DNA from 3 places in the Nocardioides sp. JQ2195 genome. Region 3 is predicted to be linked to each of the others. Evidence: predicted binding sites of a transcription regulator. Region 3 holds the regulator's gene; each other region holds the start of a gene.
The links. The regulator LexA, encoded in region 3, represses DNA repair genes until DNA is damaged. The targets are predictions, from matches to a motif close to TCGAACANNTGTTCGA.

Region 1 (3,275 bases), 890 kb from region 3:
CTTCACGTGGTCGTCGGATCCGTTGCCGAGCACGATCGCCTCGTGCATCGCAGTCCAGCCGAGATTGTTGATGTGGTTCACCGGTGACCTGGCCTTCAACAGGATCCGCACCGTGGCCACATGTGCGTGCTCGCTGGCCGGGATCAGCGCCGTACCGCCATACCGATTCGTGCTCTTCACGTCGGCGCCCTTCTCCAAGGTCATCCGCAGGATCTCGTTGAGACCCTCGGCGCCGGCATACAGGAAGGCGGAGTCCTCCATGTCGTCCTTGGCGTCCGGGTCGGCCCCCGCGTCCAACAGGGCACGGGCGATCTCGATCCGGTTCGTCTTGGTGGCCACCACCAGAGGCGTACGTCCCTCGTCGTTGCGCACCTCGAGGTCGGCGCGATGGGCGATCGCCTCCTGCACGCCCTCGAGGTCGCCGCGAGCCGTGGCGCGGGTGAGCAGGGCGGTGGCCTGGCGCCGGTTCATGGTTGGCTCCGTGGCGGTCGGCGATGCGGAGGAGGAAGCGGCAGCAGAGTCGGATGCCGGAGATGAGGACGAAGCAGAGGCCGTCGGGCTCGAGGAATCGTCCGAGGAGTTCTCCGAAGGATCCGCCGGGGACGACTCGCTTCCGCACGCCGCCAGAATGAACCCCAGGACGAGTACGCCGGCAGCGACACCGACGCGCGCGGTGCGATGCGGTTCCATGGTCGCGATGGTAGCCAGTGGCTCTGCGTCCGTTGGCCGATCTGGCTGCGGGCGTGCTGACGGCCACCAAGCTCACGAGCGGGTCAAGGCAGGCTCAGGTGCTGGGTGGTGTGGTGGAACGGAGGGTCGCGACCACTCGGGTCGGCCTACGTCCGCCTGACGATCTTGAGCTTCCCGTCATCGAGCTTCTTCGTGTCATAGCGCGGGTTGTGCACCATGCGGTGATGCTGTGGGCAGAGCAGTCTGCCGTTGCTCAGGTCAGTGGGGCCGCCCCTGGACCACGGATCGTCGTGATGGGCGTGGCAGATGCTGGACGGCATCGCACATCCCTCGACGCTGCAGCCCTTGTCGCGCAGGGCGAGTGCCTTGAACTGGGATGCGGAGAACAGCCGGCGAGTGCGGCCCAGGTCGAGCACCTCGCCCTTGCCGTCGAGCACGGCGGGAACCATGCCTGCTCGGCAGGCCAACCGTCGGGCCTCGGTGGCCGAGATCTTGTGACCGTTGTTCAGGGTGGCTGTGCCGAGGCCCTGCTTGAGGCGGTCGAAGTCGATGGTGACCGTCACGGCGACGGTGCTGGCTGCGTGGCTCGGCAGCTTGTCTGCGGGGAACGACTCGATCAGTTCCATGAACGCCTGGCCGAGCTTCTCGGGGGTGATCGAGAAGTTCCGCGGCCGGTCGTCGTCATCGCCGGAGTCGGAGCCGGAATCGCCGCGGCGCGGATCGGCGAACTTCATCAGGAAGCTGCGGAACAACTCGCCGTGCACCTCGGGGATGGAGAACTTGCCGCGCACCTTGCCGTGGCCGTCGTTGCCGATGGTGATGCGGGCAGTGGCGGCCGCCTCCTCTTCTTCCTTCTGGAGCCGCTTCTCCTCCTCGTTCTCGAATCGCTCGGGGTCGAGGGCTTCGAGGAGGCCCTTGCTGAGCTTGCGCAGTTCGTCGGCGTCGAACTGGGTGGCGAGGTCGAGCATGTGGTCGCGAGCCTTCTCGAGCATGGCCGGCTCGAGGTCGTCGGGGAGCTCGTCGATGGCCCTGATGATCACGTCGGCCTGCTCGGTGCGCAGGTCTCCTTCGGACAACGCATCTGCCACGGGTGAGAAGAACGGCTTCTCGAGATGGTGGGATCGGGCGAGGTGCTTGCGGGTGTCGCTGCTCTTGAGGCGGGTCTTCCTCGCCCACCAGTGGGCCGTGCTGCTGGCGCCGACTCGGTCGCCGAGCTCGCGCTCTCCGGCGGCAGTCGCGACTCGACCGAGGGCGTGCTGCAGACGATCGGACATGCCGGTCACGGTCTTGAGCAGGGTCTCGAGCTCGGCATTGGAGAGGGGTGAGAAGGGGAGCGCGCTCAAGTCGGTGAGGGCCTCGTCGAGACGAGCGGTGACGTCTTCGTGGAACTGGAGTGCGGACACGGTCAAAGGCTCCTCTCGACCAGCAGACCCGCATGGGTCATCGGTTTCCTTGAAGCCCTTGAGTCCCCGCCCGATCAAGGCGTACCCCCAAAGGGTCGTGCGCTCATGTTGCCCAGGACGAGACCTTGAGCGAGCCCGACACACATTCCCAGTTGCCCGGCATCTCCGAGGAGATGAGCCCCGACCGGTGAGTGCCGGTGTATTCGATCGGGACGTAGTGAGATCGTACCTTTGTTCGAAAGCCCTGCGCAACCCCTCTCGTCAGATTGTGGAGAAGAATTTCGGGCTCGACGTCGACCGAGTGGTCGGCGGTGCCAGCGGCTCCAATTTCACCGGGCGCGAGGCGTCCAGGTTCATGCCCCGTTCCCTGCTCCGGGTTCGGCAGTCACAACTGCGGTGGCCGGGCCAGGTTGGCCCTACGATCTGCTCACCATCAACAACCCGAGGTGACCACATGAAGCTGTCCGAACTCACCTGGCCGATGCGTGCCGTGGCGTATCTGTTCATCGGGCTCGTCGGTTCGGTGGTGGCGTTCCATGCAGGCATGCAGTTCGAGACGTCGAGACACTGCAGCGCGCCCAACTTCGACGGTGAGTGCGACTTGGCCGGACTGGCCGGCCCCGTCTGGACCGCCGCCTTCATCCCGGCCGCGGCGCTCCTGGTGCTCGTCACTGAACTGATGCTGCTGCGAGCCAGTAGGCGGTAGCCCAGTCACGGAGTCGAGACCACGTGCGCGGCTTTCCGGTGGTCGAGGATCCACGTCGACCAGTCACCGATCGGGCGGACACCGCCCTCATCTCGTTGGTCGAGTAGGTCGCTCTGCGACCGTATCGAGACCCCTGAGACCACATGCCACCATGAACAGCATGGACACCGAGACCCGCACCTACGTCACCGGCGACCGCGAGGTCGTGCTCGACCTGACCCGCGACTGCGCCGACTTCGTCAGAGGCCGCGGCGACGGCCTGCTCAACCTGTTCGTCCCGCACGCCACCGCCGGCGTCGCGATCCTCGAGACCGGTGCCGGCAGCGACGACGACCTGCTGGCTGCCTTGGCCGACCTGCTGCCCAAGGACGACCGCTGGAAGCACCGGCACGGCAGTCCCGGCCACGGCCGCTCCCACGTGATGCCGGCGCTGATCCCGCCGTACGCCTCGGTCCCGGTCCTGGGCGGCCGTACGG
Region 2 (3,275 bases), 1.2 Mb from region 3:
AGAATGGGCGTGTGCCGATCGAACCTGACACCAAGGACTGGACCTGGGTCCTCGAGACCCCCTGTGCCGCCTGCGGATTCCGCAGCGGCGCCGTCGCGCGTGAGCGTGTCGGAGCGGCGATTCGATCGAACGCGGCGGCGTGGCGCTCGGTGCTGTCGGGGCCCGCGGAGCAGGTGCGGAACCGACCGGCGGACGACGTCTGGTCGCCGCTGGAGTATGCCTGCCACGTGCGCGACGTCCACCTCGTCTTCGCGCAGCGCCTGCAGCTGATGCTCGACCAGGACGACCCGGAGCTGGCCGGTTGGGACCAGGATGCGGCGGCAGTGGCGGGGGAGTACGCCGACCGGGATCCGGCCACCGTGCTGGACGAGCTGGTCGCCGCGGCTGCCTCCGTCGGCGCCCTCTTCGACGCGGTCGAGGACGACCAGTGGCAGCGCACCGGCCGGCGCAGCGACGGGTCCGCCTTCACGGTCGGGACGCTCGGGCAGTACCAGCTGCACGACGTCGTCCACCATCTCCACGACGTCGGCGACGCGCGGCGGTCGACGGTCTCGGCGTACGACGCGAACGCCGTGGCGTACCGGGACGCATCGATGACCATGAACGAGGGCGTGGCCTCCGAGGTCGCCTGGTTCGCCGCCGAGCTGGGGAGCGGTGCCCGGGTGCTGGAGGTGGGCAGCGGAGGCGGTCGCGACGCCCTCGCGCTCGAGACGGCCGGCCTGAGCGTGCGACGCACGGACGGCACACCGGCCTTCGTCGCGTTGCTGCGTGCCGAGGGCCACGAGGCGGACCGCCTCGACCCGCTCACCGACGCGCTGGCCGATCCGAGGGGACCGGAGCCGTACGACGGTGTGTGGGCGCACGCCTCGCTGCTGCACGTCGCCCGCGACGACTTCCCCGTGGTGCTGCGGCGGTTGGCCGAGGCGACCCGGCGGGAGGGCGTGCTCCACGTGGCCCTCAAGGAGGGCGAGGGCGAACGATGGTCGACGCACGGCACGATCGAGGCTCCCCGGCACTTCGTCCTCTGGCAGGAGGCGCCGCTGCGTGAGGTCCTCGAGGAGAGCGGATGGTCGGTCGCCGAGGTGGTCCGCCAGCAGTCCGACGGGGGCCAGGCATGGCTGGTCGTGCGGGGGCGACGTCGATGAGGCACACGGAGTTCTGGGCCCGGATGGAGCAGGCGCTGGGTCCGGGGTACGCGCGCTCGTGGGCCGAGCAGCACGTCATCAGCGAGCTCGGCTCGCGCACGGTCCAGGAGGCACTGGCAGCGGGGGAGTCACCGAAGCGCGTGTGGGAGGCGGTCTGGCGCACCCTGGACCTGCCGTTCCGGGACAAGTGAACCTGTCCGATCACCTGTTCGATTCCACGCCTGCGTGTCGCGCTTGATCGAACGTCTGTTCGGGCTAGTCTGAGTGCTGTCGACCGGGGTTGTCCACAGCCCTGCAGGTGGTCGGCACCCATTGTCGGTGGCTCGGTCTAGCGTCCGGGACAACACATCGACCTCTCACGAAAAGGACACGCAGCCATGGCTGGAGACCGCGACAAGGCGCTCGACGCAGCGCTTGCCAACATCGAGAAGAGCTTCGGCAAGGGCTCGGTGATGCGCCTCGGCGACGAGACCCGTGCACCGCTCGAGATCATCCCCACCGGCTCGATCGCGCTCGACGTGGCCCTGGGCCTCGGCGGCCTGCCGCGCGGTCGTGTGGTCGAGGTCTACGGTCCGGAGTCCTCCGGAAAGACGACGGTCGCCCTGCACGCGGTGGCCAACGCCCAGGCCGCCGGCGGCATCGTCGCGTTCATCGACGCGGAGCACGCGCTCGACCCGGAGTACGCCAAGGCGCTGGGTGTCGACACCGACGCCCTGCTGGTCTCGCAGCCCGACTCCGGTGAGCAGGCGCTCGAGATCGCCGACATGCTGATCCGTTCCGGCGCGCTCGACCTGATCGTGATCGACTCGGTGGCGGCCCTGGTTCCTCGCGCCGAGATCGAGGGCGAGATGGGTGACAGCCACGTCGGCCTCCAGGCTCGCCTGATGAGCCAGGCTCTGCGCAAGATGACCGGTGCCCTCAACAACTCCGGCACCACCGCGATCTTCATCAACCAGCTGCGCGAGAAGATCGGTGTCATGTTCGGCTCGCCCGAGACCACCACCGGTGGTCGCGCGCTGAAGTTCTACTCCTCCGTGCGCCTCGACGTACGACGCATCGAGACGCTCAAGGACGGCACCGACATGGTCGGCAACCGCACCCGCGTCAAGGTCGTGAAGAACAAGGTGGCCCCGCCGTTCAAGCAGGCCGAGTTCGACATCATGTACGGCAAGGGCATCAGCCGCGAGGGTGGCCTGATCGATGTCGGTGTCGAGGCGGGCCTGGTCCGCAAGGCCGGCGCTTGGTACACCTACGAGGGCGACCAGCTCGGCCAGGGCAAGGAGAATGCCCGCACCTTCCTCAAGGACAACCCCGACCTGGCCAACGAGCTGGAGAAGAAGATCCTCGAGAAGCTCGGCGTCGGGCCGAAGGTCGACGAGCCCGTCGACCTGGCTGACGAGCCGACCAACATCGACTTCTGATGTCCGGCCCCTTCGAGGCCGAGCCGACCGAGTGGTCGGCACAGCTCTCCGAGGGGCCACCACCCGCGTGGGCGGTGGACCCGGGATCGGGGACACCGCCCGGCGCCGGGGCCGCTGACCAGATGCCGGTCGATGGAGGCGACGCCTCGCCGAGCTGGCAGGGCAACGTCAGTGACGGGGTCGACGCCTGGTTGCGTGCGGTGGCGGCGGGGGAGATCACGCGACCTGACACCGCCACCGCCACCGCCACCGCCGCTGCCGACAGCGCCCCGACTTCGGAGGCGGAGGTTCCTCGAGACGGCGCCCCTGGCAGCGGGTTGGCGCCCGATGACGACGGCTCGGGAGATGAGGCCGACCACGAGGCGGTGGCTCGCAAGATCCTGCTCGACCAGCTGACCGGTCAGGCTCGCAGCCGCAAGGAGCTGGCGGATAGGTTGGCGAGGAAGAACGTCCCCGACGACATCGCCGTCCGGTTGCTCGACCGGTTCGAGGAGGTCGGCCTCGTCGACGACGAGGCGTTCGCGCGCGCGTGGATCGCCTCACGACAACCGGGCAAGGGGTTGGCCCGGCGCGCCCTGGCGCAGGAGCTGCGTCGCAAGGGCATCGACGACCTCGTGGCCCGAGAGGCGCTCGACGAGATCGATCCCGACGACGAGGAGGCGGCCGCGCGGCGACTGGTCCGCAAGAAGCTGCGTTCGATGTCCGGGCT
Region 3 (3,275 bases):
CAGCCTGGTGGCGCTCCCGGAGCGACCGCCGTGGTCGTCGCGGACCCGCGGAGCACCGTTGGAGGCAATGACGGAGAGGTCGTTCTCGCGGTTGTCGGCGTGAGCGTACTCTCCGCGGCTCCACTGGGTGAGCTGGCGGTTCGACGAGCCCATCAACGGCGCCCAGATGCCGTGGCCGCTCGCGTAGGGACTCCTGCGCGTGCCGTCGTGGGAGAGGCCGAGAGTGTGGCCGGCTTCGTGGGAGACGACGTCGGCGATCCGGCGGGGCTGGTTGTTGACCTCCCGGGGGAACACCCAGAAGTCGCGCAAGCGGTTGGCCCGGGACCGATCGAAGATGTCGACGAACGCCACGCCACCACAGCCGGGGCCACCGCAGACCCGTTTGCGCACCGAGTTGGAGCTGGTGATCACGGCACGTACGCCGAACCGCTTGTCGCCGCTGCCGGAGCGGGTGATGTCCCCGGCGGAGGGACGCTCCGTGGTGACGTCGACGGCGAACGGCGCGTAGTCCTCGGCCGCGCGCTTCCACGCGGACTGGATGGCACGCAGCTCACCGGAGCTGAACCCGGAGCGCCCGTCGGTGTCGAAGGCGGGGGCCTTGATGCAGTCGCCGGGACCGGTCCAGCCACTGTCGCAGACCCGCTCGCCGTTGAAGTCGAGATAGATGGTGCGTTTGCCGCCGGGACGGCTGTGCAGCTCGAACGTCTGGGACAGGGGTGCCGAGGCCCGCGCGACGTGCTCGGACACCGTGGACTCGGCCTGCTCGAAGGTGTCCTGGTGCAACAGTCGGCCGTTGCGCACGCGGGCCGTGGAGTCGGACTCGAGGAGCTCGGTCAGCTCCGGGATCGTCTGGTCCACCGTGTCGGCCACCCGGTCCACGACCTGGCCGTCGAGGTGTTGGCCCGCGGCCGAGACCACGTCGTCGGAGCGGTCGGCACCGCCGCGGTCAGCACTGGTCCGGTCAGCGTGGGCCGGGCTGGTGGACAGCCCGGCGGCCACGAGCGTGAGGACAGCAAGGGTGGAGGTGCGAAGCATGAGCGGATTCTGTCACGCCCTTGCCGCCTCGACGCAGTTGACGACTCACGCCCCGCGCGGGGCTCACACCCGCCGCAGGACCGCGGTGACGATGCCGAGGATGCTGGCGTTGCTGCCGTCGATCGGCTCGTAGGCATCGTTGTGGGGCATCAGCCAGACTTCGCCGTCGCGCCGCTGCAGGGTCTTCACGGTGGCTTCGCCGTCGATCAACGCGGCCACGATCTCGCCGTTGCGGGCGGTCTGCTCCTGACGGACCACGACGTAGTCGCCGTTGCAGATGGCGGCGTCGATCATCGAGTCACCGGAGACCTCGAGCAGGAACAGGGTGCCCTCACCGACGAGCGTCTTCGGCAGCGGGAAGATCTCCTCGACACGCTCCTCGGCCAGGATCGGGCCGCCGGCCGCGATCCGGCCAACGACGGGGACGTAGGTGGCGGACGGCATCGCGTCGCCGATGCCGGTCTCGTCGATGACGGACTCACCGGCCGACCCGACGGCGCGGCCCGGGGCCATCGTCTCGGGCAGGAACACCTGGATCGCGCGGGGACGGTTGGGGTCGCGCTTGATGAAGCCCTTGGCCTCGAGGACCTTGAGCTGGTGGGAGACCGAGGAGGAGCTGGTCAGGCCGACCGTCTCGCCGATCTCGCGCATGCTCGGCGGGTAGCCCTTGCGCTCGAGGGAGTCGCTGATGCTGTTCAGGATGCGCTGCTGGCGCGGGGTCAGGCCCGTCGCGTCGGGAGGCCCGTCGGGGAGTTCGGCGACCTTGTCGTTTCGTGCCATCGGCGTGCCTTCCGCAGTCCTGTCCGGGTGGATTTCCAACGTAGCCTCAATCGCCCTCGGGTTCAAACACCTGTTCGAACGTGTCGCGGGTTCAGGTGCGAGCTGGGTTCGGGCGTGCGAAGGGCGGGGTGGCCGGTTGTCGGCGCCCCGCCCTTCGTCTTCCCCATCCGCAGGCCGGGGTCGAGGCGACCTGCGGAAATCTGTGTCAGCTGATCGGCACGAAGATGGTCTGGCCGGTCATCAGCATCGAGGAGTCGAGCGCGTTGAGCTGCTTGATCTCGTGCACCATGTCACGCACCTCGCCGTCCCCGGCCAGGTCGCCCGCGATGCTCCACAACGTGTCGCCGGACTCGACCACGACTGCCCGGGTCGGCTGGTCGACGCCGGCGTGGTTGGTGGCCGTCGATGCGTTGGCCAGGAGAAGGGCGGCGCCCATGACCACCAGCAGTGCCGCGATGAAGATGACCACGCGGCCGCGCCGGGTGAGGCGGAGCTGGCGCTGGCCGACCTTGCCTTGGCTGGTCTGGCGCTGGCCGACCTGGATCGTGCTGACCTGGCGCTGGCCGACCGGGATCGTGCTGGTCTGGCTGGCGGGGCTGAGGGTCATGGTGCTCATCGAGACCTCCGGGGGAAGTGGGTGGTCGGTGCTGAGCGAATGTCTAACGGTGACCACCGACAACGGCCTCCGGGGAAGCTGTGGAGCTGTCGGGATCGATCAGACTTTCGATCGAACACATGTACGAAGTTAGATCATGTGTTCGAACAAGGCAAGGATTTCCTCGAACAAAGATTCGACGTGTCGTGCGGCGGGTGGACGGGACCGGGAGAGCGCCGTATCCCCACGGCTGTCCGCGGGGAGCCTTCGGCTGCCCAGCGAGGCGCAGACGGCGTCGGCACCGTCCTCTTCGCCGCCGCCCTGTGACGCACGGTGATGAGCGGCCTGTCCGTCTCGAAGGGCTCCGGGTGGGCGGTCGCCCGCGGACTGGCCGCGGTGGACCAATTGGTCCACGGCGGCCAGTGCGGAACGCGTTGCTGTTGGGCCGGGGCGTCAGGGCCCGGCGCTCGGCCACGGTGCCCTCATGGCCGCAGCCCTGGACGTCCCCGACGGAGCCCGGTGAGGCGCGCCGTGGTGCCGACCGACTCGGCTCAGCTGCCCGACCAGGCAGCCCACAGCTCGGCGTACCGACCGCCGGAGCGCAACAGCTCGTCGTGGCTGCCCTCCTCGACCACGCGGCCCTCGTGCATGACCAGCACCCGGTCCGCCGACTCCGACTGGGTCAGCCGGTGCGCGACCACGAGGGCGCCGCGGCCCTCGGTGACGGCCAGTGCGGCCCGTTCGAGGTCGCGGGCGCCGGCAGAGCCCGCCTCGGCGGTGGCCTCGTCGAGCACGACGAACCACGGGTCGGCGAGCGCGATCCGGGCCAGGGCGAGGTGCTGGGCCTGGGCCGGGGTCAGCGGGT

Region 1: ncot_RS11965 (HNH endonuclease signature motif containing protein) is a predicted target of LexA. The motif match lies at 2,317-2,332, and genes of this name have one in related genera.
Region 2: recA (recombinase RecA) is a predicted target of LexA. The motif match lies at 1,384-1,399, and genes of this name have one in related genera.

The regions. Positions count from the first base shown of each region.
Region 1 is NZ_CP050902.1:2,536,083-2,539,357, reverse strand. It holds gene ncot_RS11970 (ankyrin repeat domain-containing protein) at 1-471, opposite strand, end outside; gene ncot_RS11965 (HNH endonuclease signature motif containing protein) at 837-2,093, opposite strand; gene ncot_RS11960 (hypothetical protein) at 2,548-2,799, shown strand; gene ncot_RS11955 (YjbQ family protein) at 2,960-3,275, shown strand, end outside.
Region 2 is NZ_CP050902.1:2,219,736-2,223,010, reverse strand. It holds gene ncot_RS10595 (DinB family protein) at 12-1,145, shown strand; gene ncot_RS10590 (DUF3046 domain-containing protein) at 1,142-1,336, shown strand; gene recA (recombinase RecA) at 1,523-2,566, shown strand; gene ncot_RS10580 (regulatory protein RecX) at 2,566-3,275, shown strand, end outside.
Region 3 is NZ_CP050902.1:3,424,889-3,428,163, reverse strand. It holds gene ncot_RS16265 (hypothetical protein) at 1-1,035, opposite strand, end outside; gene lexA (transcriptional repressor LexA) at 1,099-1,815, opposite strand; gene ncot_RS16255 (LysM peptidoglycan-binding domain-containing protein) at 2,021-2,431, opposite strand; gene ncot_RS16250 (ABC transporter ATP-binding protein) at 2,962-3,275, opposite strand, start outside.